DNA from 3 places in the Providencia sp. PROV208 genome. Region 2 is predicted to be linked to each of the others. Evidence: predicted binding sites of a transcription regulator. Region 2 holds the regulator's gene; each other region holds the start of a gene.
What was found. Region 2 encodes LexA, which represses DNA repair genes until DNA is damaged. Its sites were predicted from a motif close to TNCTGTATGTACATACAGNA; they were not measured.
Positions count from the first base shown of each region.

Region 1: the regulator LexA is predicted to act here: its motif matches at 3,821-3,840, upstream of dinB (DNA polymerase IV).
Region 3: the regulator LexA is predicted to act here: its motif matches at 8,423-8,442, upstream of dinG (ATP-dependent DNA helicase DinG).

Region 1 covers NZ_JAMPNS010000003.1:34,933-45,015, forward strand. Annotated here, with positions in the region: gene frsA (esterase FrsA) at 1-246, opposite strand, end outside; gene gpt (xanthine phosphoribosyltransferase) at 427-891, opposite strand; gene pepD (beta-Ala-His dipeptidase) at 1,211-2,671, shown strand; gene dinB (DNA polymerase IV) at 2,743-3,798, opposite strand; gene PR766_RS01970 (glycerophosphodiester phosphodiesterase family protein) at 4,032-4,928, shown strand; gene PR766_RS01975 (hypothetical protein) at 5,153-5,518, shown strand; gene nqrM ((Na+)-NQR maturation NqrM) at 5,588-5,815, opposite strand; gene PR766_RS01985 (FAD:protein FMN transferase) at 5,831-6,862, opposite strand; gene nqrF (NADH:ubiquinone reductase (Na(+)-transporting) subunit F) at 7,093-8,319, opposite strand; gene nqrE (NADH:ubiquinone reductase (Na(+)-transporting) subunit E) at 8,335-8,931, opposite strand; gene PR766_RS02000 (NADH:ubiquinone reductase (Na(+)-transporting) subunit D) at 8,936-9,565, opposite strand; gene PR766_RS02005 (Na(+)-translocating NADH-quinone reductase subunit C) at 9,558-10,083, opposite strand, start outside.
Region 2 covers NZ_JAMPNS010000017.1:25,739-35,821, reverse strand. Annotated here, with positions in the region: gene PR766_RS13835 (fimbrial protein) at 1-19, opposite strand, end outside; gene PR766_RS13830 (fimbrial protein) at 19-513, opposite strand; gene PR766_RS13825 (fimbrial protein) at 525-1,016, opposite strand; gene PR766_RS13820 (fimbria/pilus periplasmic chaperone) at 1,028-1,765, opposite strand; gene PR766_RS13815 (fimbria/pilus outer membrane usher protein) at 1,800-4,289, opposite strand; gene PR766_RS13810 (fimbrial protein) at 4,383-4,961, opposite strand; gene zur (zinc uptake transcriptional repressor Zur) at 5,918-6,436, shown strand; gene lexA (transcriptional repressor LexA) at 6,662-7,279, opposite strand; gene PR766_RS13795 (diacylglycerol kinase) at 7,418-7,792, opposite strand; gene plsB (glycerol-3-phosphate 1-O-acyltransferase PlsB) at 7,917-10,083, shown strand, end outside.
Region 3 covers NZ_JAMPNS010000010.1:39,538-49,620, forward strand. Annotated here, with positions in the region: gene PR766_RS08065 (ABC transporter permease) at 1-426, opposite strand, end outside; gene PR766_RS08070 (ATP-binding cassette domain-containing protein) at 423-2,162, opposite strand; gene hlyD (secretion protein HlyD) at 2,171-3,163, opposite strand; gene cecR (transcriptional regulator CecR) at 3,230-3,928, opposite strand; gene rhlE (ATP-dependent RNA helicase RhlE) at 4,219-5,568, shown strand; gene dusC (tRNA dihydrouridine(16) synthase DusC) at 5,568-6,527, shown strand; gene PR766_RS08095 (GlsB/YeaQ/YmgE family stress response membrane protein) at 6,691-6,939, shown strand; gene sseA (3-mercaptopyruvate sulfurtransferase) at 7,260-8,099, opposite strand; gene PR766_RS08105 (hypothetical protein) at 8,136-8,297, opposite strand; gene dinG (ATP-dependent DNA helicase DinG) at 8,539-10,083, shown strand, end outside.

The DNA.
Region 1 (10,083 bases), on a different contig from region 2:
GCTACGTTTAGCAGCCGAGATAGCAATACGGCTTAAGACTTCTTCAATTTCAATGGCATCAATACCACGCCAGATCCACATCAAGCGATTAAGCATGCGATACCAATGATTATGCTGAGAACCACTTAATACACTGTGGTTTTGTAATTGCGACAGAGTATGGGAGGAATAAGAAACCAAAGTCGATGTTTCAACTTGCCTAACGCGAGGTTTAAACAGTTTTTCGGATAAATTTTGCTGAGTCATGTGGATTCCCTACTTTTACCAATTAAATCTGTCACATAAACAAAAAAGGGAGTGCATAATGCACTCCCTTCTATCATATCGTGTTTCGCTAAAATCACTTAGGTAATAATGTGGAGTTTTTTATAAAACAACCACTACCTACAACAGCTTAACCCAATAGACTTATTTATCTTGTTCACACTATTTATCTTGTTCACACAAGGGATCAATAAACACAACGCCCATATCCCAAGGCTGTTCAATCCAAGTGTTTTGAGGGATATCAACAACATAGTCATCAACTAATGGACGACCAGCTGGTTTTGCAAAGATAGTGACAAAGTGTGCTTTTGGATACATATCGCGGATCGCTTTCGCTGTACCGCCAGTGTCCACTAAATCGTCAATCACGATAAAGCCTTCGCCATCGCCTTCAGCACGTTTAATCACGTTGAGTTCACGCTGATTATCGTGGTCGTAGCTAGAGATACAAACGGTATCAACATGACGAATACCCAGCTCACGCGCTAACAGTGCAGCAGGAACTAGACCACCGCGACTAACGGCAATAATACCAGTCCATTGTTTTGCTGGTAATAAACGTTGTGCGAGTTTACGGGCATGTATTTGCAACATATCCCACGTTACGACATATTTTTCGCTCATAAAATTCGGGTCCCGAAGGTGAGTAAAACAGAAATGTGTCTTGCGGAAAAAAGGTTGCGCGAGATTATAGTGATTTGGCGCAGGAAAAACCAGCGAAACCATCCCACTAAATGAATAATTCTTATTAACGCTCTCCATTATTCGATGTAAAGTGTTATGCTGAATCAATACATAAAACCGCTTAAAACTTGAGTTATTACACTTAAGTACAATCTTAAATTAAGTGGTGAACGCCGTCAGTCGATTGTTTTGGGTGTGAGCCAATCTCTAGCTTGAAATATGACGGGAAGATTACGATAAAAGTACCAAGGAGAAGAACGTGTCACAATTATCAACGCTAAAACCACAACCACTGTGGGATATTTTCGCAAAAATCTGCTCCATTCCGCATCCATCAAAACACGAAGAAGCTTTAGCCGCTCACATCATGGAATGGTCTAAAGGAAAAGGTTTTCACGTTGAACGCGACCAAGTTGGTAATATTTTAATCCGTAAACCAGCAACTGCGGGTTATGAAAACCGCAAACCTGTCGTACTGCAAGCTCACTTAGATATGGTGCCGCAAAAAAATAACGACACAGAGCACGATTTCACGAAAGACCCTATCCGTCCTTATATTAATGGTGAGTGGGTAACCGCGGAAGGCACAACATTAGGTGCAGATAACGGTATTGGTATGGCATCTGCATTAGCTGTATTAGCTGATGAAAGTGTTGAACACGGTCCATTAGAAGTCTTGCTGACTATGACCGAAGAAACAGGTATGGATGGCGCTTTCGGCTTACAACCAAACTGGTTACAAGCAGATATTCTGATCAACACAGACTCAGAAGAAGAAGGCGAAATTTACATGGGTTGTGCTGGCGGTATTGATTTCACCGCGACCTTTGATTTAACTCGCGAAGCATTACCGCAAGGTTATAAAACCTTTATTATGACTCTGAAAGGTCTAAAAGGTGGTCACTCTGGTGGTGACATACACTTAGGTTTAGGTAATGCAAACAAATTATTAGCTCGTTTCTTAGCGGGTCATGCTGAAGATTTAGGCTTAAAACTGTTGGAATTCACAGGCGGTACCCTGCGTAATGCAATTCCACGCGAAGGTCATGCAACCATTGCAGTACCTGCCGACAAAGTCGCTGAACTCACTGCATTAAGAGCACGCTATGAAGGCATTCTGAAAAATGAACTCGCGGCTGTTGAACCTAATTTAGTCTTACTGTTAGATGAAACGTCAAGTGACCTAAAAGCGCTGACAGATGATTGCCAACAACGTTTAGTTTTCTTCCTGAACGCGGCACCAAGCGGCGTAATCCGTATGAGCGATGTCGTGAAAGGCGTTGTTGAGACTTCATTGAATGAAGGCGTTGTCAACATGACAGAAGACAAAGCCGAAGTGATCTTCTTAATCCGCTCACTAATCGACTCTGGTAAAAACTACGTTGTGAACATGCTGACTTCACTGACTAAACTGGCGAAAGCTCAATACCGTGCTGAAGGTGGATATCCAGGTTGGCAGCCAGATGCAGACTCACCAGTCATGCATATTGTTAGCGACACTTACCAAAAACTGTTTGGTAAAATTCCAAATATCATGGTTATCCATGCGGGTCTTGAATGCGGTCTGTTCAAAAAACCTTACCCATTAATGGACATGGTATCAATTGGACCAACGATTCGCGGTGCTCACTCACCAGATGAACGCGTTCATATCGAAAGCGTAGGTCAATACTGGACATTATTAACCGCTATCTTGAAAGCGATTCCAGTTAAAAACTAATTCAACATTGGATTATCAATGTTATAAATATCAGGGTCATAAGCTACGGTTTATGACCCTATGTTTTTACTCTATAAAAATAATGAAAGCTGCCTTTCAATTTGTGGATTTTGCAACGTCACATGTAACCCAACCAATCTGACACCGCGCCCTGCTCTACGATTTTCCCAAGCCTGTTTTGCTAGCTGAATTAAGTCCTGTTTATTTATCGTCGGATAGACATGTTCTTGTGTAGTTTGTTGGAAATCATCAAATTTTAGCTTCACGCCTTGGCGAGCAATACGTAAATCCGGCTTTACTTTCTCTAAACGAAAATGCAGTTCATCGTACAGCGTATCAAGTAACGGCAAGCAATCCTCCCATTGATGAATATCTTTCGCTAGCGTACGCTCAACCCCGACTGACTTACGTAAACGCTCAGGATTCACCGCTCGTTCATCAATACCATGGCAACGCTCCCACAGCGCCTGACCAAATTTCCCCATGCTTTTTATCAGTGCCAACATGTCATATTTCTGCACATCTGCACAGGTCAGCAACCCCATATCTGCGAGCTTTTGCGCCGTCACCTTACCGACACCAGGAATTTTTTTTAATGGAAGGGAGGCAACAAATGTGGGCAGTTCTTGCGGAGTGATCACAAACTGCCCATTGGGTTTATTCATATCAGACGCAATTTTTGCGAGAAATTTAATCGGTGCAATACCCGCAGAAGCCGTTAACTGTAACTCATCGAAAATTTGCTGGCGGATAGCCTCTGCAATTAATGTGGCTGAACCATGAAGTTGCTGGCAATCCGTAACATCTAAGTAAGCTTCATCCAGAGAGAGCGGCTCAATAAGATCCGTATAGCGAGCGAATATTTGCCGAATATGGTTAGACACATCCTTATAGACAGCCATACGACCGGGGACCACCTTAAGGTGAGGACAAAGCTTTAATGCCAGAGCTGTCGACATCGCACTGTGCACCCCATAACGCCTCGCTTCATAATTCGCGGTGCTCAACACACCACGTCTGTCCGCACTACCTCCGACTGCAAGAGGAACATTACGTAAACTCGGGTCGTCACGCATTTCTATCGCTGCAAAAAAGCAATCCATATCAATATGAATAATTTTACGCATGATAGACGCTCCAACCAATGATTACTGAATAAATATACAGTTGTTTTATTAGCCACGCAACTTATTCATCTGATTGAAACGTATTTCTGAGACACTGTAAAAGCACGAAAAAACGGAAAGTTACTCCTAATTCATAGGCAAACTACTTACAACACAGCCTGAAAATATTAAAACAACCATTCAATTAACTTCATGTTAGTGCATTGAATTTACTATCATTATGGATTATACAAATGCAAATTATATCAACATCAGTCTTCAAAAAGTCTGTCGCGATAGGCTTACTACTTTTGGCTAGTCAATCCGCTTTCTCCTTAACACCACATATTGTTGCACACCGTGCAGGTACGGCTGATGCACCAGAAAACACCCTTTATGCCATTGAGCAAGCTAAAAGCAATAAGGTTGATGCGATTTGGCTCACTGTGCAGCTCAGTAAAGACAACCAATTAGTCCTTTACCGCCCGAGTGACTTAGACGCGTTAACCGATAAAAGTGGATTCATTTCAGGTTACACCGCAAATCAGTTAAACCAAATCAATGCGGCTTACAAATTTAATCAGAAACACAATCAACAATTGCCTGCGACACAGACCACCATCGTGACGCTAGAAGAGGTGTTAAAAAAATACCCTGATACCGTTTTTTATATCGATTTAAAATCGCCTGATGCAGATCCGAATAATCAAGCTCTCGCTATTCTGGCATTACTAAACAAAACCAATGCATTTAGCCAAGTTCGCTTTTATTCCACCAATGATGCTTTTTTGAAAGCCCTGAAACCACTTTCAACTCAATTACAGTTATTTGAAAGCCGCGATGAAACACGCACTATGCTGGCAAATAGTGTCATGGACCACAAATGTTCTATTGAGAATGACAAATCTACCACGCGCTGGTACGGCTTTGAATTACGTCGCAAAGTTGAAATTGTTGAGAAATACACGCTTGGGGAAGCTCGCTCCCCTGCCACCTTATCGTGGGATAAAGAAGCCATCGACTGTTTTAGAAAAAATGGCAACGCCTATATCATCGTGTTTGGTGTCAATAATCAAGATGACTACCAATTTGCTAAAGAAATTGGCGTGGATGCAGTGATGGTCGATTCACCAAAAGCCTTCAAAAAATAACATTAAAACTATTAGGCTACTTTTATTCAATAGCCTCTCATTTAATTTAAGTAGCTTATCTTTATTATAAATGTCCCTCATATTTCATTTCTTTTCATTAATACATGATATTAAATATTAATTACATTTCAATACGATACTGCCAAACTCATTTTGAGGAAAATTTGAATCCTCAACATCTAGCTACAATGTCATACCAAATAAAAACATGAGCAAGAGGTAATATGTCTATTTCAAAAGGCACGATATCAATTGAAAACAAATGGAATGAAACTATCAAGAAAGTTGAAATAATTTATAAAAGTAACGAGAGTGAATATGATAATGCCTTTGTCACATACAATTTATCTAATAATAAAACTCTCAATGATATATTTAACATCTCGTATTCCTCGACAGGGAAAAGTGAATGGATTGGAAACATAACGACGAGTGACGGTATAAAATGGAGTAGCGGCGATTTCCTAACGTGTAATGCAAATAAAGCTGAATATAGTCATATCATGATCAGCTTCGATGGGAATAAAAAAGAAATGCACGTTTCTTATCCTAGATTTAATTCATGCGCAAAAAAAATGAACCCAATTTAATTTCAATTAAAAATAAAAAACCTTAGCCATCAATCAATGACTAAGGTTTGTATTTATTACAGTTTAAAATCACAAAATGCGGTTTTTCTCTAACATTTTTTTGCGGGCTTCTTCACGCGCCATGCGCTTTTTACGTGCATCACATGGTTCGGGACAGTCACACACTTTTTCTACCCCGATACTACTCAAACCGCCACAGCTACCTTGGATACTTTTACGCTTGATGATATACCCAAGAGACATACCTAAAAATGCCAACAAAAATAAAGCAAAGGCTGCAAGAAAAACATTCAACATTTCGTTTTCCTCCTTTTACTGTTTTTTCTGTAAAAATGGTTCGAATGCTTTAGTGTAACGCTCTTCGAAACCTTTATCTGTCTTAATAATCATAAAAACAGGCACATTCATTTTTTCTGCTAAGGCTAAACCTGCTTCTGGTCCCATCACATTTAACCCTGTCGATAAACCATCCGCTGTCATACAGTCTTCGGCTAATACTGTGATTGAAACTAAATTATGGGAAATAGGCTTACCTGTTTTTGGATCGATGGTATGAGAAAAATGCACGCCATTTTGTTCAAAATAGTTACGATAATCCCCCGAAGTGGCAATCGATAAATCACCAGGTTCAATGATCTCTTGTGCCGTTTGGCTCACACCGTCAGTTGCCGGTTTTTCAATCGCAATACGCCACGGTGCATCTTTTCCATTTTTCCCTTTGGTACGGACTTCACCACCAATATCAACCATATAATCATTGATATTGATGGACTCCAAATATTCAGCAACCACATCAACGCCATACCCTTTAGCGATAGAGGATAAATCAACATACAGTTCAGGGATTGTCTTAATTAGGTTATTACCTTGAACAGAGAGTTTATCGATACCGATCCATGCACGGCGCTTTTCTAACTCTTCGTCAGTAGGTGCTTTAGTCACTCGACCTTCAGGCCCAAACCCCCACAAATTAACCAGCGGTCCGACTGTGACGTCTAAACTACCATCAGTAAGCTTGTTTATTTCAATTGCCTTGCTGACGACCTTTGCTGTCGCCGCTGACACTGGGAATGGTTCATTCACCTCATTGGATTGATTAAAACGACTTAATTCAGAGCCAGGGCGATAGGTTGACATTTGGTCGTTGACCTCTTCCAAGCGTTTGTCAATTTCAGCTTGAATAGCTTCTGAAGAAGGCTCTGATGAGTCTGTCACGAACTTAACAGAATAATAGGTTCCCATGGTTTGCCCCTGAAGGTTCTTTTGTTCAGGTCCACCACATGCGGCAAGAAGGAGCGTCGCTGCGAATAGCAGCACTGGAGTCAATACTTTTCTGTTTAGCATAAAAATTTCTCAGCGTTAATTGTAAGCGCCCACTAGAGAAAGAGTAGGTGCTGAGACGTCTAACAAACTCAACATTCACAAATCTAGAGAATACTCACGTTTAAAATAGGAGCGCCTATTCGGCGCTCCCTAGTTTACAACCAAAAAGAGGAAAAAAATCCTTTTTTCCTCTTTTTAGTCAATAAGCGCCCAGTATTTTGGGCGCTTAACCGATAATTTAAAGCAACTAATCAGCCACCAAAATCATCCAGCAAGATATTTTCGTCCTCAACACCAAGGTCTTTTAACATCTTGATGACTGCAGCGTTCATCACTGGAGGTCCACACATGTAGAACTCACAATCTTCTGGTGCAGGATGATCTTTGAGGTAGTTTTCATACAAGACATTATGAATAAATCCTGTGTAACCGTCCCAATTATCTTCTGGCAAAGCGTCAGAAAGTGCAACATTCCATGTAAAGTTGTCATGTTCCGCAGCTAATTGATCAAAATCCTCTGTATAGAACATTTCACGTTTCGAACGTGCACCATACCAGAAACTGATCTTACGCTTAGTATCTAAACGACGTAATTGGTCAAAAATGTGGGAGCGCATAGGCGCCATACCCGCACCACCGCCGATAAAGATCATCTCAGCATCCGTTTCTTTCGCAAAGAACTCACCAAATGGTCCAGAGATAGTGACTTTATCACCTGGTTTCAATGACCAGATGTAAGATGACATAATACCTGGCGGTACATCTGGATTACGCGGAGGTGGCGTTGCAATACGCACGTTCAGCATAATAATACCGCGCTCTTCTGGATAGTTTGCCATTGAGTAAGCACGTACAGTTTGCTCTTTGACATCAGAAACATAGCGGAACAGATTAAATTTATCCCAATCTTCACGATACTCTTCAGGAACATCGAAGTCTGAGTACTTCACAACATGAGGCGGACATTCAATTTGAATATAGCCGCCAGCACGGAAGGGAACCACTTCACCGTTTGGAATTTTTAACTTCAGCTCTTTAATGAAAGTTGCTTTGTTATCATTAGAAATAACTTCGCATTCCCATTTTTTCACGCCGAAAATTTCTTCTGGCAATTCAATTTTCAGGTCTTGTTTTACGTTAACCTGACACGCTAAACGGCAACCTTCTTTCGCTTCACGCTTGTTGATATGAGATAACTCAGTTGGCAGAATGTCTCCACCACCCTCTTTGATTTTCACGCGACACTGACCACATGAACCACCGCCGCCACAGGCAGAAGAAACAAAGATACCTTGGTTAGCTAACATACCTAACAGCTTGTCACCTGCTGGAGCATCGAAACTCTTATCAGGATCACCGTTAACTTCAATTTTAATGTTCCCTGTATTGACTAACTTGGACTTTGCAAACAGGATTAAACCTGTCAGCGCCAAGACAATCAGGGTGAACATAACTACGCCTAGAATAATAATATCCATGAATTCTTCTCGCCTTTATAGCTGCACACCGGAGAAGGACATAAAGCCCAATGCCATCAAACCGGTCGTAACAAAGGTGATGCCTAACCCTTTTAGACCCGCAGGAATATCTGAATACTTCATTTTTTCACGAATCGCTGCCATTAAGACAATCGCTAACATCCAACCAATACCAGAACCAAAGCCATACACGATGGATTCAGTAAAGTTGTAGTCACGCTGAGCCATGAAAGAAACACCACCAAAAATTGCGCAGTTTACGGTGATCAACGGCAAGAAGATCCCTAACGCGTTATACAATGATGGGAAGTAACGATCTAAAATCATTTCCAGAATTTGAACCAATGCCGCGATGACACCGATAAAGGTAATGAAGTTCAGGAAGGATAGGTCCACGCCTTCAACTAACGCACCGTCACGTAAAACCAAGTTGTACACTAAGTTATTCGCTGGAACGGAGATACCAAGTACCACCGTTACTGCAATACCCAGCCCAAAGGCAGTTTTTACGTTCTTCGATACTGCAAGGAATGTACACATCCCTAAGAAGAAAGCTAACGCCATGTTTTCGATGAAAATGGCTTTTACAAACAAGCTAATATAATGTTCCATGCTCTTAATCCTTCTCTATCTGAGCTGGTTTCAGAGTCCGTAGACCCCAAATCAGCATACCGATGATAAAGAATGCACTTGGCGCTAACAGGAATAAGCCATTTGGCATGTACCAACCACCATTTTGCAGTGATTCAAATACCGTGATACCAAACAGTTTTCCGGAACCAAAGAGCTCGCGAAGGAAGCCAACCAGAACCAGAATCACACCGTAACCAAGACCGTTACCGATACCATCCATAAAACTTTCGATTGGCGGCGCTTTCATTGCATACGCTTCAGCACGCCCCATCACGATACAGTTGGTGATAATCAAGCCAACAAATACCGAAAGTTGTTTCGAAATTTCATAGGCATAGGCACGTAAAATTTGGTCAACCACAATCACTAATGAAGCGATAATGGCCATTTGAACAATAATACGAACACTGCTCGGTATATAATTTCTAATTAATGAGATAAAAAAGTTAGAGAATGCGGTAACTAACGTTACTGCAATAGTCATAACCAGTGCAGTTTCCAGTTTTGTGGTAACCGCTAATGCAGAGCACACACCCAAAACCTGTAATGCAATCGGGTTATTATCAAACAAAGGTCCAAGTAGGACGCGTTTTACTTCTTTTGAATCAGCCATTATTCAGCGCTCCTTCACGAACTTTTTTCAGGAACGGACCAAAACCGTTATCACCCAACCAAAAATCAAACATATGTTGGATACCGTTTGACGTCAGCGTTGCACCTGAAAGACCATCGATACCATATGGGCTATCGGTGGCACCACCACGCACGATCTTGATTGCAGGTACACCCTGCTCATTGAACAGTTTTTTACCTGGCCACTGTGCTTTCCATTGAGGGTTGTCAACTTCACCACCCAGACCCGGTGTTTCACCATGTGCATAGTAAGTAATACCACGCGAGGTTACGCCATCAATATCCACCGCAATAAAGGCATACATCACCGACCATAAACCAGAGCCGTAAACTGGCAGAATCACTTGAGTGACTTTCCCTTGTTCATCTTTAACCAGATAAATTTCGGCACTATTGGCACGACGACGAATCTTGGCAATATCTTCTGCGGGTGAAAGTGCGATGCTGCTCTCTTCGCTACGCAGCTCGCTATTTAAATCATAACGACTGACGCTGTCA
Region 2 (10,083 bases):
AACGTATTTTTTTATTCATTATTGGTACTCCACAAGCAAGGTTCCGTTTGCAATAAAGTCACCTGTTTTGAGTTCCTTATTGCCATCTCGGACCAATACCGCCCAAAGTACACCAGGGTTACTTGGGTTGATTAAATATTTTTTACCTAAATCTAATGTTTGATCGCCCAGCTGAAACTTAACAGCAAGGTTAGGAATTCCTGCATTTAATCCATTGATATCAAATGTACTTTTGGCGCCATTCAACATTAAATACATGGCCCAGTTATTCTTATTTTCTTCACATTGAATTTGGTAATTTACTTGCCTTTTTTGAGCATTACCTTGAATAGACTTAATGGAGACGTTACCAAAATCCACTTCAATATCTTTGCCGTTATCAATATGGCACGGTGGAGGGGTAACTAAATTACCTTTAATCAGAATGTCTGTTTCATTGTCTTTCGCCACTGAAGAGAAAGGGAAGATGATAAACAGTAAAAACATCCCAATGAGCTTATAAATGTCCCGCATGTTTATCACCCTTATTGATATTCGACTTTGAGTGTTGCGTTGGCGGTAAAGGCTTTCGCTGGGAGATCTGCACCACTTTTCTTCACTAATACCGCAAATAATTTAGTGGGTGATGCAAAATTAACCGTGCGCTTACTTTTTAATGGGAAATCACTGGTATCCGCTTTAAAAAGTACTCCAAGATTATCAACACTCGTTTTAAGCGCCCGTTGGTCAAACACCGCGGGCACGCCGTCAATATACATATTCAATTTTGGCTGAACACCGTCTTTGCAAGTAATCGTGTAGTCCATTGGCTGCTTATACACTTCACCTTCAACACGCGTAGTCATGACATCGCCAAAATCGACTTCTATGGCTTGTCCATTATTAATCTGGCAGGGCTTGGATAAGACGACACCTTTAATTTCCACATACAGGTAACCTGAGAATCCAAAGGTACCTGACGTATAAAGAATCGATGATATCAATAATACCTTGGCTAAATTTTTAATAGACATCATAGCGGCAGACCTTATTTTCTAGGTACGACAGAACACTCAACCGCGCTGCAGTTAAATTTCAAGTCAATCGTACCGCCAAAATCGTTGAGATAAACTAAGGTTGGTGATGCCCCGATATCTCCTGTGTTTTTGCCTAAACCAGCTTCACCACGCGGTGGAACCATAATTGGCTCAAAATTACTAACGTCCGTATTGCCTTTTTTCAATTGAGTTATGGATAAGAAATAAGGGCTTGGATTTTTAACGATATATCCACTACCCTGCTTGACCAGTTTGATATCATTTTCCTGAGGAATTGAATCCATTCTTTCTTTAGTTGCAATTACAGCAGGACGATAGAACAATTTAATTTTTGTCTGTAATGCAATTTGTAATACGTTGGCTTTTTCGCTACGAGGTGGAATTTCTCTCACGTTCAGGTAATAAACACTTTCCTGATCTTTAGGTAATTTAGCGATAGCCGGAACCGATTGAATTTTGATTTGGCTTTTTGTATCCGCTTCAAGTCGCTGCACTGGCGGAGTCACAATAAACGGTGAATTGACTTTTTCATCTTTATCGTTTTCTATCCATGCTTGTGCCAAATATGGGCTGGTTTTATGTTCATTACTTAAACCTACGCTCACCGACTTATCGCCCTCGTTATAAATGACACGAGTTCTATCAATTGCAATTGCCGCATAGGCTGACTGAGCGAGTAATGAGGCACTTAACACTGCTACCGCATTACGTTTATTTAATAAATTCATATTTTCACCGTTGACGTTAAAAATTTATTTATAATTATTTACATGGTAATAAAACATTATGTTCCATGTTGTTATCTAATTTTTCAGGCAATTGAATATGACATGAAGCATCATCACCCCATACCACATCAAGAGACTCTGATGGATTAACACCCGCTAAATAAACAAAACCTTTATCAGAAATAATTCCCACTTCTATTTTTTTCGCATTTTTGACTGAAGCCCCAAACGGTGGGTAGTCCCCATCAGCTAAGCTGATAATTCCCATTACTTTTTGCCCCGTAATGACATTAAACTTACGATATCCAATCGCACCTTCAGTCAACGTTGCATATTGTGTCGATTGCAATGCTTCGGCATTATCTGGCACATTTTTCAGATCGATATTTAAGTTATTACGGTTATAGTCCATCACACTCGTGATCACCGCTTTACCGTAGCGGTTAGTCCCGACGGGTGTAACACCATTTAAGATGGGTACATCCGCGACACCATTAGTATCGACTAATATTCTTGATCCGCCTTTAATTGAATTATTACGGTGTAATGCCCCGCCTTCGCCTGTCATGGTCATTCCGCCTTTTAACTGCATCGAGACGGTTGTTTGATTATCTTGAATATAAGTTCCGCTGAGGTTTAATTGGCTTCTATCACCATCATAACTATAGGTACCAGCTGTCGTTAACTTGTCTTTATCCCAGTTACCCGCAGAAACCGAGTAAGAAGAGCGATTATCAATTCGACTATAGTAGTTAACGTTATTGGTATTATTACCCCCTGCATACGAGCCGGAATAGCTAATACTTGATTCATTTTTATCCAATGGGATCATCAGATTTAAATAAATACCGTCATCATCGCTATCGCGTGATTTCGTTTTATATGCCGTCACACTCAGACTGACATTTTTAATTTTGCCAATATCAAAATAGTTCGATAGCGTAAAGTTGTACTGGTTTGTAGACGCTCTATTCCAATAAGTTTGGTGTGAATAGTTCAAATACATATTCGCGTTGTAATCAGGGAATGCGGTACCAAAAATAATGGTATAAAGCTCTTTACCGCTATCGACCTTATCCCCTCTATAACGACGGTCAACAAATTGACTCATCGACATATAGTTTCTTTCAGAGAATCGATAACCCGCGAAGGTAATCTGACTATTAATTTCGTCGAATTGTTTTGAATACGTCAGGTTATAGGAATTCCCCGTCAACGTTTCATTGTCATCCAATCGACCCATTTGCGCGTGTGAAATATTGATGTTTCCAGATAACACACCAAATGGCGCAAAGTCACGTCCCAAACCAAATGCGACGTTTTGATATTCGGATGATGCCAACAAACCGCCATAAACAGTGGTGTTATTCGTCGCACCCCAAGACAGCGACCCCATACTGAATGCAGGGCCTTGAGTGTTATGGTCATCTTTCGTTGGTTTACCCATCACAAATTGGTAAATCAACTGTCCCGGACGAGTTAACGTACCCAGTCGAGAAGTTTCAACACGGTAATTTGTTGTCGTGCCATCTTGTTCTTGGATAGACACGTCCAGTGTACCGCCACCGAATGAGTTCACATCTTGAATACGGAATGGACCAGGACTGACTTCTGTTTGATAAATAATACGACCATCCTGTTTAACTATGACTGTCGCATTCGTTTTTGCAACACCAGAAATTTCAGGAGCATAGCCTTGTAAACGAGGTGGTAGCATAGCTTCATTGGTTTCGAGAGTTGCACCAATAAAACGAATACTATCAAACAGATTTGATGTTAAATATTGTTCACCTAATGTCAGGCGAGCACTCATCGAGCGAATGGCTCTATACGCATATAACTGGTTCCAAGACCATGATTTACTGCCTTTATTCAGCTCACCATTTTGTGTTTGCCAGTCAGCACGCAAACGCCATGCTCCGATGTTTGCCCCCATAGTCCCCGTGGCCGTCAGACCTGATTTCGTTCCTTTATCGCCGGTTTGTTTATTAACAACGCGTCCTGTCGCGTTATAGTCAATAAATGCGCCCATAATCCCGTCATCCCAACGTGATGGTGGGTCCCAATCAGGGTCTGAATACTCCATGTAGGCCTGAGGAATATTGAACTCTACAACGTTCTTCGCCAAATCCCCTTGAATTGTCATATCGGGAACAGAACGAATATCCAAACATTTTCCATCATCTAGCCATTTGACTTGGCTATCCCATTCCTTTTTTAATCCCAATAGCGCATAAATTTCAGGGGTAACACATGCCAATGAAATTTTATCGTCGTAATTAGGATTAAAAAATGTGATAGGTTGTTCCATAGAAACCTTAGCGCGGTTGACTTCAATCGCTAAAGAGTAGTCTCCAGGTGGGACATAATTGGCGTGAGAAAATTTACTGAAATCGACGTTTTCTTTACCGTCAGAATCAATGAAGTCGGTGTTAAAATCAACGGCTTCTTCAGAGAGTGCAACCATTGGCGTTAACATTAAAAGCATTAATTTTGTAATTAGATTTAGTTTCATGCTTTTCATTAACTGCGCACCTATAAAAACAAAGACAATGAAAATAGTTTGAAAAATATGGCGTATGACTACGCCATATTTATTCTCTATAGAAACTTACTGTTATTGGTAAACAATTTTGAAGTTAGCGACAGTGTCAAAACGACCTGTTGTTGCTTTCTTAGTTGGGTCTTCGTTACCTTTAACGTATGCAGCGAAGTGCAGAGTAGTTTCTGAACCGTCACCATTGTTTAACGCATAACCGTCACCAGTACCTGGGAATGCTTTACCAAATTCAACAACTTTGTCAGCACCGTTAGTGATTACGATACCTGCGTTTTGAACTTTACCGCCTAAGCCCAGTAAGTCACCAGTGAAGCCTTGGAAACCGTTTACTGTTGAACCAGTAAAGGTGATTTTTGCGTTTTTATAAGTTTCAGTTGAGCAGTTTTTCAGAACGATATCGAACGTTTTGCTATCTGAACGGAATTGGTTTGAAGTCAGTTCGTGCAATGCGATTTCGCCGAATTCAACTAATTGCTTCAGGTTGTCAGCGTCGATTGAACATGGAACATCATTGATGAAACCAGTAAAACGAATTTCACCTTGTGAACTTTCTACTGGGTCAGCAGCTAAAGCAGCACCAGAAACGCCAACACCTAAACCTAAAGCTAGAGTTAATGCTAATTTATTCAGTTTCATAAAAGTTTTCCTTTGAATGAGTAGGAACTGCTATTTCTCTTTCCTGTTTCTACGATGCAGAATTAAGTTTCTTTACTTAAGTAGTGCGCCCTTGAAGATTCCTCTAGCTTTCCTACTTGATGAATTTCATTCAGGTTAGAGATTTTTTTATATAAACAAGATCCATCTCATCTATGTGATTTAAAAAACAGAAATCATTGAGCCAACATTCTCACTTCCAAATTAATTATTGATTCATTCATTAATTAATTAAAATTGATATAGAACACTAAATGAATTCTGATGACTACCTTGTGATATTTTCTGATGTCAATTCTACATATGTGATATATGTTGTCAAAAAACACCCAAATAGAGAGTTAGCTTGGTTTTTTATATCGAAAAACCGACATAAACAAGCTTTAAACATTAAATGAGTAAGCAAACTTGAAGAAATAATAAATTACTTAGAAAGATTTATATGAAGACTTCATTTTGTATTTATAAAAATTTCAAAATATTGCAAAAACCTTATAATTATAAAAATCTATATTTATATTTATTTACAAACTAATAACCCAATAAAAGGAAAATTTATTAGATTTAACACCCAAGAATAGTCACCTTTACACAAGTAATTGCTATATAAAAAACAGACGGTAAGATAAGTCTTAATTAAAATATGCATCAAGCAGTAACCATAAATTTCAATATTTGTTTTTATTTGGTTAAATAGATCGTCAATTTATTAACCAAAATGTAGCAATTAGAGTTTTATTTAAAATAAAAAAGCTGACCATTTAAATAAGGTATCTGTTATTTATTAACCATACGTTTATTAAAGTTAAAACTCTGTATTAATTGTAGGGAAAATTGTTTATTCCATAAACATCATTTCAAACGCAACAGGAGCCGAAGTTATGATAAACTAAACAGTAATAAACATTTGAAGCGCTATTTAGGTGGGGCCAGACAAGATGACAATAATCAGTGAAGATATGCTGCTTACGACGGCCGAACGTATTTGCCAGTCTCGAGGTGTTCGTTTAACTCCACAAAGAGAAACGGTTTTACGACTAATTGCACAGCAACATGGGGCGATTAGTGCCTACGACCTTCTTGATTTGCTGCGTGAAATAGAACCTCAAGCTAAACCCCCTACTGTTTACCGCGGCTTAGAGTTCCTAATGGAACAAGGGTTTATCCATAAAATTGAATCCACAAACAGTTATGTGGTCTGCCACCATGTGGATAATCCAAGCCATATCTCAGTGATGTTGATTTGTGATAATTGTGGGAATGTGACGGAAAGTGATTGTACAACCATAGAAAAGGCTATTAGTACGCTTGCTGAAGAAAATCATTTTCATCTCAGGCATACCGTTGTAGAAAACCATGGTTTATGTCAAAAATGCGTTGAAATCACCAGTTGCCAAGATCATGAACATTGCGATCATGACCATCAGCCCCCATCTAATCCAAAGAAAAAACCGTAAAAAACCTATCAGCAAAGGTTAATAAGATTAACGTCTCGCGCCATAGCTATAATAGATAACAACCTAATGGCAGAGGCAATAGATAGATAGATAGATAGAGCGAAGTGAATAAGAGTTATATGGCTATATAAAAAGAAAAGCCTATATAAACGGAAGAACAATATAAAGAAAAAACACCCGATAAAAAGAGATATTGAGTCTGCTACCAGACTCAATCACTCATCATCAATGCCAATCGCTATTACGGATAACCCCAACAGCTAACCCTTCAATAGTAAAATTCTGTTCGCGTAAATCAACAACGATTGGCGCAAACTCAGGGTTTTCAGCAATCAATTCAACGCGATTGCCTTGTTGTTTAAAGCGCTTAACGGTGACTTCATCCTCGATACGAGCCACAACTATTTGTCCATTATGGACATTCTGAGTTTTATGCACCGCGAGTAAATCACCATCCATGATGCCGATATCCTTCATCGACATACCATTCACACGCAATAAAAAATCCGCATGAGGTTTAAATAACTCTGGGTCAACTTGGTAGTGACTTTCAATATGTTCTTGTGCAAGCAATGGTTCGCCGGCGGCGACACGCCCAATCAGAGGAAGCCCTAAATCTTCGGTTTCTTCTTCTAACAACAGACGAATGCCTCTGGAAGCTCCAGAAACAATTTCAATAACCCCTTTACGAGCTAAGGCTTTTAAATGTTCTTCTGCCGCATTAGGCGAACGAAATCCCAAACTTGCTGCTATTTCAGCGCGTGTTGGTGGCATGCCCGTCTGCGAAATGTGGTCACGCACCAGATCGTAAACTTGCTGCTGTCGAGCTGTCAGTGCTTTCATCCCGTTCCCCTGTTTGTTTATACAGTCAAACTGTGAGTATATACAGGTAAATGGGGATTGGGAACTGTTAAATTAGCCAAAATCTGTAATTTATTGCTGAATTCTTTGCTTTTTCTCTCTTTTGTTATTTTTAGACTATTAAAGTGCGAAATAACGTTCCCAGAGAACGGTAGCCCAAATAAATAACGCCAATCCAATGGTGACAAAGACCGCAGCGGAGCCAATATCTTTTGCTCGGCCCGATAATTCATGATATTCCGTGCCAACACGGTCAACAACGGCTTCAATAGCGCTGTTTATTAACTCGACGATCGCGACTAAAACCACTGAACCTATCAGTAAAATTCTATCAATTTGGCTAATGTCCAAGTAAAAAGCTATAATTATCGCAATGATAGCAGCAACCGCTTCCTGCCTAAATGCGGCTTCATTCACCCATGCTGCCTTTAAACCCTTAAGGGAGTACCCAGCTGCTTTGATAACTCGCGTGAGTCCCTTAGTTTGACTTGCCATATTTTTTCCTTAATTTTTAAACAATAATCAACTTTTGCAGTCAAAGTGAATTATCGATAACAGATCTAAACACTGCTTTCTGATATGATTGCGCAGCATTACTAACAAGAGGCTATAATCGTTTATGTCACTATGGCGTAAAATATATTACAACACGTTGAATTTACCACTGAAATTATTGGTAAAAAGTAAACTAATTCCAACGGACCCGATAACAGAGTTGCAGCTTGATCCAAACAAGCCAACGCTGTACGTTTTGCCATATCACTCAAAGTCCGACCTTCTCACGCTTCGCCAACAATGCTTAGCGATTGGTTTACCTGATCCTCTCGTGGATAACGACATCAATGGCACCCAGCTCCCTGCCTATGTGTTCATTGATGATGGTCCGCGTGTATTCCGTTACTACTCTCCAGATCCACGTAAAGAGTCAGTAAAAATATTCCATGCGTATCTTGATTTGCATAAAAATAATCCAAATCTAGATATTCAAATGCTGCCAGCATCGGTCATGTTCGGGCGAGCGCCTGGACGCGAAGGCCATAAGCCTGCACCCCTGAAATTACTAAACGGTGTGCAAAAATTCTTCGCCGTCCTTTGGTTAGGGCGCGATAGCTTTGTGCGTTTTTCACCCAGTATTTCACTGGGTCAAATGGCGCAAGAGCATGGTACCGACACGATTATTGCCAATAAACTCGCTCGTGTGGCGCGTATTCATTACTCTCGCCAACGTTTGGCGGCTGTCGGTCCAAAACTGCCTGCACGTTATGAGCTTTTTAATAAATTGCTTTCTTCTAAAGCGATTGAAAAAGCCGTCGAAGATGAAGCTCGCAGCAAAAAAATTCCATTACAAAAAGCCCAGCAAAATGCCGTGGCGATGATGGAAGAGATCGCCGCTAACTTCTCATATGAAGCAGTACGACTCACTGACCGAGTTTTAGGTTGGACATGGAACCGCTTGTATCAAGGGATTAACGTTCAGCATGCTGAACGTGTTCGTCAATTGGCTCAAGATGGTCATGAAATTGTCTATGTGCCGTCCCATCGTAGCCACATGGACTACTTGCTGCTTTCATATGTTCTCTATCATCAAGGGCTGGTACCACCGCACATTGCAGCTGGTATTAACCTCAATTTCTGGCCAGCAGGTCCCATTTTCCGCCGTTTAGGGGCATTCTTTATTCGTCGTACGTTTAAAGGCAATAAACTCTATTCTACCGTATTCCGCGAATACCTCAGTGAGCTCTTTGCTCGCGGCTATTCGATTGAGTACTTTGTGGAAGGTGGACGCTCACGTACAGGTCGCTTGCTGGAACCTAAAACCGGTACCTTGTCGATGACCTTGCAGGCCATGTTACGTGGAGACTCTCGCCCTATCACTATCGTCCCTATCTATATTGGATACGAGCATGTGATGGAAGTGGGAACTTACGCGAAAGAATTACGTGGCGCGGAAAAAGAGAAAGAAGGCTTCTTCTCGATGGTACGTGGTTTACGTAAGTTACGTAATTTAGGTCAGGGCTATGTGAATTTTGGTCAGCCAATTTCGCTCACCCAATACTTAAATAATCGCGTACCTAATTGGCGTGAATCCATTGACCCTATTGAGCCTCAGCGCCCAACTTGGTTGAACCCAACGGTCAGTAGTCTGGCTGATAACATTATGGTGAATATCAATAATGCGGCAGCCGCTAACGCGATTAACTTATGTTCAACAGCACTGTTAGCGTCGCGTCAACGTTCACTGACCCGCGAACAACTGATTGAGCAAATCGAATGCTATCTGCAACTACTGCGTAATGTACCTTATACCGCAGATGCAACGACGCCGAACAAAACGGCAGAAGAGCTTCTCGAACACGCATTGCAGATGAATAAGTTTGAAGTCGAAAAAGATAGCATGGGGGATATCATTATCCTGCCTCGCGAAAATGCCGTCTTAATGACTTACTACCGTAACAATATCCATCATTTACTGGTTCTGCCATCATTGATAGCCAGCATGGTGCTACACCATGAACGTATTAGTCGTGAAGAAATCCACCAGCAAGTTGGTCTGATTTACCCATTCCTGAAAGCTGAACTCTTTATGCGTTATGACACTAACGCACTCGTCAGCACTGTGGATACATTGATTGATGAGCTGAACAGCCAAAAGTTGATCTGCCTGAAAGACGATAATATGGTGGTATTAAATCCTCGCCGTATTCGTCCTTTACAGCTGCTGGCAGCAGGTGTTCGTGAAACACTGCAACGTTATGCCATCACGCTATCATTACTCAATGCAAGCC
Region 3 (10,083 bases), on a different contig from region 2:
GGCTTGAACAAAATTGGCAGTATTGGGTTCGCTCCCATCGGTAATCACTTGAATTGCCGCATGTCCATCGGGACGCAAAAGTTGCTCTGCAAAATTAACGGGGATCACCACGATGCCGCGAATTTCTCCGGCCTGCATTTTATTAATCAATAAGTTGCGGTTATCACTGATAGTGGCATCAATAAAAGGCGACCCTGTAAAGGTATCCACTAATTCACGAGCGGGTTGGCTTTGTTGATCCATCAAGATACCAACGCGTAATTTACTGGAGTCGAGATTAATTCCATAACCAAAAATAAACAGCAGCATCAGCGGGATAACAATGGCTATCAATGCGCTGCTGGGATCACGAACAATCTGTTTGCTTTCTTTCCAGCAGAGTGCTTTTAGCCGACGCCATGAAAAACCTGAAGCGGTAGTACTCATTGCGCCTCCTGCTGTTTATCGTAGTTAAAAATCAATTCAATAAAAGCATCTTCCATGGAAGGATTGGGGTTTTTAGTGCTAGCAACTTGCTGCTTCAATTCATCGGGTGTGCCCGCTGCAATGATTTTACCATGATAAACGAGTCCTATACGGTCACAGTATTCCGCCTCATCCATAAAGTGGGTTGTGACCATCACGGTCACACCTTTATCCACCATCCCATTGATATGTAACCAAAATTCTCGGCGAGTTAGCGGGTCCACACCAGAAGTGGGTTCATCTAAAAAGAGAATATCTGGCTCATGCATCAAGGAGCAGGCGAGGGCGAGTCGCTGTTTATAACCGAGGGGTAAGGAGTCGGTAATTTGGCTAATAATTGGCGTAAAATTAAAGGCGTTGATCATTTCCTGCATTTTGGTGGTTTGCTGTTTATGATGTAGACCGTATACACCGGAGAAGAATTTTAAGTTTTGCCCGACCTTGAGGTTGCCATAGAGGGAAAATTTTTGCGCCATATACCCGAGATGTTGGCGAGCTTTATTTGAGCTGGTTTTTAAATCCATCCCAAGCACTAATGCTTGCCCATCGGTGGGTTTCATGAGCCCACACATCATTTTAAACGTAGTAGATTTACCTGCACCATTCGGTCCCAATAGCCCAAAAATCTCTCCCCGTTTGACTTGGAAATTGACAGTATCAGTGGCTGCGAAATCCCCAAATTTTTTGGTTAGATTGCGAGCTTCTATCACCGTTTCATTAGGTGCTGGCGGAATTTGTGGCACGATAGCCGCGAGTTCGGAACGATGGGATGGACCGCCCCCTAAGAGATCAATAAAGGCATCTTCAAAGCGAGGCTCGGCTTCAATAAGCGTTTGATGATCCATTTTCAACGCTTGAAGTAAGCTATGTTGAGAGGCTTGGGGTTTTAAAATTAATCGAATATAACGCCCTTGAATTACGCCATCTGTGGTTTCTGGCAAGACTAATGCATTTTGTAGAATGGTACGTTTTTGGGGGGCGGGCACTTCGAGTAAAAATGAACGACCCACCATCTTCTGCGTCAGCTGCTCCGGTTTTCCGCTATAGAGTAGCTTGCCTTCGTTGAGCAGAAGGACTTCTTTGCATTGCTCTGCTTCGTCCAGATACGAGGTACTCCAAAGGATCAACATACCTTCATCTGCTAAGGTGTGCACCATTTGCCAAAGTTCTCGTCTGGCAATAGGGTCAACACCAACGCCGGGTTCATCCAAAAGTAACACTTTGGGTTTACCTAATAGAGTACAGGCAAGCCCCAATTTTTGTTTCATTCCCCCTGACAGCTTACCAGCAAGACGCTGAGTAAAAGGTTCGAGGCTAGTGAATGTCAGTAATTGTTGATAGGTTTGTTGGCGCTCTTCACCAACGACACCTCGAAGATCTGCATATAAATCAAGGTTCTCTTGAACAGTTAAATCTTCATATAACCCAAATTTTTGCGGCATGTAGCCGAGGTTAGCTCGTACCTCAATGCTGTCTCGGATAGGATCTAACCCCATTAAACTAATTTGCCCTGAATCTGGCTTAAGTAACCCAGCAAGCATACGCATCAGTGTGGTTTTGCCTGCGCCATCGGGCCCGACTAATCCGGTGACTGAACCACCATGAATTTCAGTCGTTAAGCTTTCAACGGCAGGGGTATCCAGTCCGGCAAAATGTTTCTCAACACAATTTAACGAAATGATATGTTGCTGAGCCATAATGCGCCCTACTGTTGAGGAGCCGCAAATTGAACGGTAACGGGCATCCCTTGACGAAGTTTATCATTTGGATCATCGACAATAATGCGTAAGCGATACACTAAATCAGTGCGTAAATCCGGAGTTTGTACGCTTTTTGGCGTGAATTCGGCAGTGGGGGAAACAAAGCCAATAGTGCCATGATAGGGCGTATTGGGTTGGCTATCGGTAAATAACAAAACTTTACTACCGGGTACGGCATCGCCTAAATGTGCTTCGCTAACATAGGCGCGAACCCAAACAGGGTGGGTTAAGGTTACGCTAAAAACGGTATTACCGGAGCCTATAATGGTACCTGGCTCGATGGCTCGGGTTAATACAGTACCATCAGAAGGAGCCAGTAACTGAGTATCGGCAAGGTCGAGTTCCGCTTGAGCAACAGCCGCTTCTGCCTGTAGCCATTCTCCTCGTGCTGCGGCTATCTCTTCTTGGCGAAATCCACTTTGATATTGATTAAGTTTATCTTGGGATGCTTTCAGTGCGGCAAGCGTTTGATTACGGTTATTTTTAGCATTATCCAGATCATTGGCAGATATCAGTTTTTGGGCAGCTAAGCCCTGTTGGCGCTTATAAAAATTGTCCGCATATTGCCAAGCAGCTTGGCGCTGGGCAACTTCAGCTTCAACTTGGGCGATTTCTTGGGTGCGATAGCCTTTTTCTTTAAGTGCTAACTGTGCTTTGGCACTGTCACGGAGCCCTTTGGCTTTATTTAAGGCATTGATGTAAGGAGCGTCATCTAATTTTCCAAGTAACTGTCCAGCTTTGACTTGCGCCCCTTCATCAACCTCTAAAGAGGCGAGTTTACCACCGACACGGAAGCTGAGGTTAACGGTACGCACATCCACATTACCATATAGAGCGAATGTTTTGTCCTGAAGCGATTGATAGTAATAGCCCCCTGAAATGGCGGCAATCAGCAGAATAATCAGTAAAAGAACTTGTGTGCGGCGTTTTGTGTTCATAACTAACCTTAGTGACGGGTAAACTCATTACTCAAGATTATGATTTAGTTTTATCTATATATCATATCACTTTTCTGATTGTTGGCGATGCCGTAACCCCAATAATAAGATATCGATGTGTTCAATAAGAACCTGATTAATAATTTTAAATTCATTCTCATTGATGTGTTTCCAGCCCGTTTGCCTCAGTAGTGTTTCTCTCGCAATACGGAAAGAAAGTGTTTCACCTAAAATGGCATGAGTGTGAATTAATGTTGCTAAGTCGTTTGGATCAGCGCCGATATAGATAGAAACTAAGCGGTTAAGCCGTGAATGGATAGGACCCAAAGCCTGCTCATGAATTAAACCATAGGCTTCAGTTGGGTTGAGTTGTTCGCGAGCAAGGATACGTGAAAAACTGAGATTTTCTTTTTTAAGTTGGAAAAAATTATAAGAAATAATGGTGTTTTTTAAGAGTTCGAGTGCTTCTTCAGGAATTTGTAACTCTGCTGGCTGGCTAATAAAGTAATCGATTTTATTAATACTTTCCTCAAAGCTCTCTTTGATATTGTTTGCAATTTGCTGAGCAACCGCCAGATAAAGCCCTTCTTTTGAACCGAAATAATATGAAATTGCAGCGATGTTTTGCCCTGATGCTTGGGCAATTTGGCGAGTGGTAGCCCCATCAATGCCTTGTTCTCCATAAACGTCTGCGGCAGCGAGAAGAAGTTGGAGCTTAGCGCTCTCTCCACGCAATGTTGGCGATGAATTTGTGTTCATAAACATTCCTTTTGATTCAGAATTAAATAAATTTTTAACATGCTCTTAGTTGGCATTTGTTCATTATTCAGGATGAAAACAGATGTATCTTTAGTTTTGTGTACGTATATATACTATATAAAGCAGATTTTGTATTAGTTTATTCATCAATCTAAATTAATATATTTATCGCGGTCAAATGATGGTAGAATTTTTGGGTATCGCATGGCAGTTTGCGCTTTTCTTCTATTGAATATCAAACCTTCCCCCCTAGAGCTGCCCAATATATTGAAGCGGTGGAGCCCGGAGTAATTAATTTGACTAGTTTTTCAGACCTCGCGTTAAACGAGGAAATCTTGCGTGCCATTAATGAATTAGGCTATGAAAGTCCTACGCCTATTCAACAACAAGCTATTCCTGCTGTTCTAGCGGGTAAAGACTTATTAGCCAGTGCTCAAACTGGTACCGGTAAAACAGCCGGTTTTACCTTACCTATTTTGCAAAAATTGGTAGACAATCCTCGGGGCAATAACCGCCGTCCTATCCGTGCATTGATTTTAACTCCAACTCGTGAGCTTGCAGCTCAAGTGGCTGAAAACGTAAAAGAATATAGCCGCCATTTGAAAATTCGCTCATTTGTTGTGTTTGGTGGTGTGAGCATTAATCCTCAAATGATGAAGTTGCGTGGTGGAGTGGATGTCCTGATCGCAACACCGGGTCGTTTGTTGGATCTGGAGCACCAAAATGCAGTGGATCTTTCTCAAGTCGAAGTTTTCGTTTTGGATGAAGCTGACCGTATGCTGGATATGGGCTTTATTCACGACATTCGTCGCGTGATCACTAAATTACCGAAAAAGCGCCAAAACCTTCTGTTTTCTGCAACGTTCTCTGATGAGATTAAACAGTTGGCGAGTAAATTGCTGAATAACCCTGTATCGATTGAAGTGGCACCGCGTAACTCTGCGTCTGAACAAGTGACCCAATATGTCCATTTAGTGGATAAAAATCGTAAAGCAGAATTACTGTCATTTATGATTGGGCGCGAGAATTGGCAACAAGTCTTGGTGTTCACGCGTACTAAGCATGGCGCTAACCGTTTAGCGGAACATTTAAATAAAGATGGCGTAAAAGCAGCGGCAATTCATGGAAATAAGAGCCAAGGAGCTCGTACTCGCGCTTTAGCTGATTTTAAATCGGGAGATATCCGTGTACTCGTGGCGACAGATATCGCTGCCCGTGGTTTGGATATTGAACAACTGCCTTATGTAGTTAACTTTGAGTTGCCTAATGTGGCTGAAGATTATGTTCACCGTATTGGTCGTACTGGGCGCGCGGAAGCAACGGGTATGGCGGTTTCTTTAGTGTGTATCGATGAGGCTAAGTTGCTGAAAGATATTGAAAAGTTACTGAAAAAATCTATTCCATTAATGGCGATTGAAGGGTATGAACCAAACCCATCAATCAAAGCTGAGCCGATTCAAAAGCCTTCTCAGCGCAATGACCGTCGTTCTCCAGATAACCGTGGTGGTGAGCGAAGTAATAGCAATAAAGGTCATAGTCGTCCTCGTCGTCAAAATACAAGCGCGGGTAAAGGTCAATCTGAATCAGCTGGTTCTCCATGGAAAAGCGCTCAGAAGCGTGTTAGACAAGGGTGTAGTGAAAGCTAATGCGTGTACTGCTCGCTCCGATGGAAGGGGTACTTGATTCTCTGGTTCGCCGTTTATTGAGTGAGGTGAATGACTACGACTTGTGCATCACAGAATTTGTACGAGTTGTAGATACATTACTGCCTGCAAAAACGTTTTATCGGCTATGTCCGGAGCTCCAGTATGGCAGCCGAACACCCTCGGGAACATTAGTGAGAGTACAGTTGTTAGGTCAGTATCCCGAGTGGTTGGCTGAAAATGCCAACCGCGCGGTAGAGCTCGGTTCTTGGGGGGTAGATCTCAATTGTGGGTGCCCTTCAAAAACAGTGAATGGTAGTGGCGGTGGCGCGACATTATTGAAGCAACCCGACCTTATCTATCATGCCGCTAAAGCGATACGTGCCGCAGTGCCTAAAGAATTACCGGTCTCTGTAAAAGTTCGATTAGGTTGGGACAGTAGTCAATTTGCTCATGAAATTGCGGATGCTGTGCAACAAGCTGGGGCAACTGAGTTAACAGTGCATGGGCGTACAAAAGAAGATGGCTACAAAGCCGAATGTATTAACTGGCAGGCCATTGGTGAGATTCGCCAAAAATTGTCAATTCCAGTGATTGCGAATGGTGAAATCTGGGATTATGAAAGTGCTAAACGGTGTATGGAAATGACGGGGTGCGATTCAATTATGATTGGTCGAGGCGCCTTAAATACACCGAATTTGAGCCGAGTTATCAAACACAATGTCCCGAAGATGCCTTGGGAGCAGGTTGGCAAAATACTCTTTAAATATACAGAGTTAGAAAAACAGGGAGATACGGGACATTACCACGCAGCCCGTATTAAACAGTGGCTTAGCTATTTGCGTAAAGAGTATCAACAAGCCGACGTTTTGTTCTCTCAGGTTAGAGCTTTGAAAACAGCAGAGCAAATCGCAGATATCATTGCACATCATGTGGAATCGCTACCTGTCATGCCATATTAGAATTATGTGATTTGCTAAAATTTAAGATTAGGTCTTTAATTAACAGGTATGGTGATGATTTATTTCACATAGTGCTATCACCGTATGAAATAAAACATTTATGACATGCAACAAAGATAGAATGCTGCAGAGATAGAGTGCAACTGGATATTGGAGGCCTCAAATGGGCGTTATTGCTTGGATTATCTTTGGTTTAATCGCGGGTGTTTTAGCTAAATGGCTGATGCCTGGAACCTATCAAATGGGTTTCATTATGACCACGGTTCTGGGGATCGTAGGGGCCGTTGTTGGGGGATATATCAGCACATTCTTTGGTAAAGGTAAGGTAGATGGATTTAATTTTGGCAGCTTTATTGTCGCCGTTATTGGTGCCATCGTCGTACTATTCCTTGCAGGGATGTTTATCAAGTAGTTTTCTGAGAAAGTAAAAAAACCTGCTACCGCACTATAAATTATTTATTAAAGCCACATATTATGACGTATCGCTAAATAATGTGTGGCTTTAATTTTTCAATTTTCATACTGCTACAGTGCCTTAAACAGTAGAATGCGTTTCTAGGTTTATTACTCAGCGTTCCCATCAGTCACTTATTAATTATTATCTTCATTAAAATGACGTAATAGAAAAATGACGTTATTTATTTAATGCTTTTTATATTTACACTATAAGCGCAAAGAGAATAATTACATTCCCCCATACTTAAAAAGTAGCTATGGGGGGAATGAGTAAGATTAAGGTTCGATGGGTAAACCGTTGTCTTGACCCCATTGCGCCCAAGAACCATCATAGAGGCGAACATGAGAGTTACCGAGTAGCATTAAAGCCATTAAGACAACCGCGGCGGTCATGCCCGAGCCACACGTTGTCACTGTTGGCGCGTGAATATCGACATCATGCTCGGCAAAAATCGCTTTTAATTGTTCTGGTGATTTGTATTCCCCATTCTCCACTAATAAATCCCAAGGCACGTTTTTACTGCCGGGGATATGGCCCATTCTTAAACCTGGGCGCGGCTCAGGGGCTTGAGCAAGAAAACGCGCAGCGGCGCGAGCATCAACGATTTGAATCTTACCATCAGTTGCAATCTCCAACATTTGTTGTTGGTTCAGGGCATTGGCATTTTGCCTATCTGCAATAAAGGTTTGTGTTGCTGGTGGTGTAATTTTACCTGACTGTGTTGCAAAGCCTGCGGCTTTCCACGCGTTAATTCCACCCGCTAAGATTTTTACGTGTTTACAGCCTAATGTGCGGAAAGTCCACCATGCACGAGGCGATGAAAATAAGTTATTTTGCGCATAAATAATGACTTGGGTCTGGTTATTAATACCCATCGCCCCAACGGCTTGGCTAAATGTGGCTGCACTAGGCAGCATATGCGGTAAGTCGCTACTTTTATCTGCAATTTCATCTTGATTAAAAAATTGTGCATGTGGAATGTGCTCATCAAGATAGCTCTGATAACAATCATAGGGGGCGGTTGGCGGGGGGGTTGATGCATCAAGTACAATCAGATTGCTATCTGAAAGATGTGAATTTAACCACTCTGGCGTGACAAAATAATCGTTGTACATCATAACTCACCGTCCCGTTAGATTATTAATGGCTGATTACTGAATTTGATTAGGTGCAGGTAATACTGATGGCGATTGAGCCTGATTTTGTTCTAAAGGTGTCGTTGAGCGGGTATAAATATTCATCCCTGCTAACACAATTCCTCCGATAGAACTCAACGCGCATAAAGCGCACAGTGCGATGACGACTTTTTTCATTTTTATTAGCCTGATTAGATATGAAGAAGCCAAAGTATAACTGGATGGCAATAGCAAACAAGTTTTCAGGGAGATTTTCTTGCTTCGAATAGGTGTTTTGCGAAAGGCTTTCCAGAATTTGTGTATAATGGAAATTAATACAGTAGTTTTGCGAAGCGTTTCGCAAAAGATTAATTAGCAGCTTTTCTGCTTTTTCTGTGATTGGTTATCTTATCCTCTTTACTTGGTCTTCAGCGTATCTATGTCTCTGTCAAATAAAATCAAAGAACAAATAACTCAATGGTATAAAGGGTTATCTAATCAAATCGAGGGCTTTGTCTCTCGGGCACCTCAGCGCCAAATGATTGCTGAAGTGGCGAAAAATTTGTCAGATGCTGAAGGACGCCATTTAATTATTGAAGCCCCAACGGGCGTTGGTAAAACATTATCGTACCTGATTCCGGGGATTGCTGTTGGGCGTGAAGAGGGGAAAACCTTGGTGGTTAGCACTGCCAACGTAGCCCTACAAGACCAGATCTTCAGTAAAGATTTACCGTTGCTGAGTAAAATTATTCCTGATTTAAAATTCACGGGCGCGTTCGGGCGAGCTCGTTATGTTTGTCCGCGAAATTTAGAAGCGATTTGTGCCGCGGAAGGGGAGCAAATTGACCTAATGCTGTTAGTGGAAGACAAAACAGAAATTGCGAATAGTGAGGAAAGAGCTCAGTGCCAGCAATTACGTAATGATTTTCATAGTTTTGCTTGGGATGGGTTGCGAGATCATCATAAAAAGGCGTTTAGCGATAGTTTATGGCGTAAAGTCAGTACTGATAAAATGAATTGCCTTGGACGAAATTGTCAGTTTTATCAACGCTGTCCATTTTTTATTGCTCGCCGTGAAATTGAAGATGCCGATGTTGTTGTGGCTAACCATGCCTTAGTTATGGCGGCGATGGAAAGCGAATCGGTATTGCCTGATCCGAAAAAATTATTGCTAGTTCTCGATGAAGGGCACCATATTCCCGATGTCGCGAGAGATGCTTTAGAAGTCGAAGGGGAAATTACACTCGTTCAGCTTACCGCTCAAGTGGATAATTTTATTCACCATGTCGGGCAATACGTGGCTCAGTTTCGTCCTGCGAAACCGCCTAAGTTGGCAAATCCTGATAAGTTACAGCAGCATGCGGAAAAATTACGGGATTGTTTCCGAGATTTCTCATTGTTGGCGAATGGACTACTTCCTGAGACATCCAAAGAGTCAGAATACCTTTTCCCAATGGGAGTATTACCCGAAGCAATGCAGTTATGCTGCCAAGAGCTATTTAAGCTCACGGACGCGCTGCGCGGGTTATCTGAAGCAATTTTAAGCGATCTGACAGAGCAGACTGCGAAACAAGATATTGTGCGTCTGCATCGTTCAATTTTAGTCACTAGTCGAGCGATGGGTTATTTTGAGAATATGGCTAAATTATGGCGCTTAGCCTCGCTTGAACAAAGTTCTGGCGCACCTGTATCCAAATGGCTTAGCCGTCGATATGAAAAAAATCAGTCACGTATTTTTATGCATTGCGCAGGTATTCGAGTGAGCGAGCAGTTACAACATTTACTCTGGCGAAATGTTCCTCATATTGTCATTACTTCAGCAACATTACGCTCTTTGAACAGTTATTCACGTTTTATGGAGTTAACCGGGTTATCTGAAAAGAGTGATGACCGGTTTGTCACGCTGACTTCACCTTTTAATCATGTAGAACAGGGTAAATTAGTTATTCCTAAAATGGAGTATGAGCCAACGATGGCTCATGAA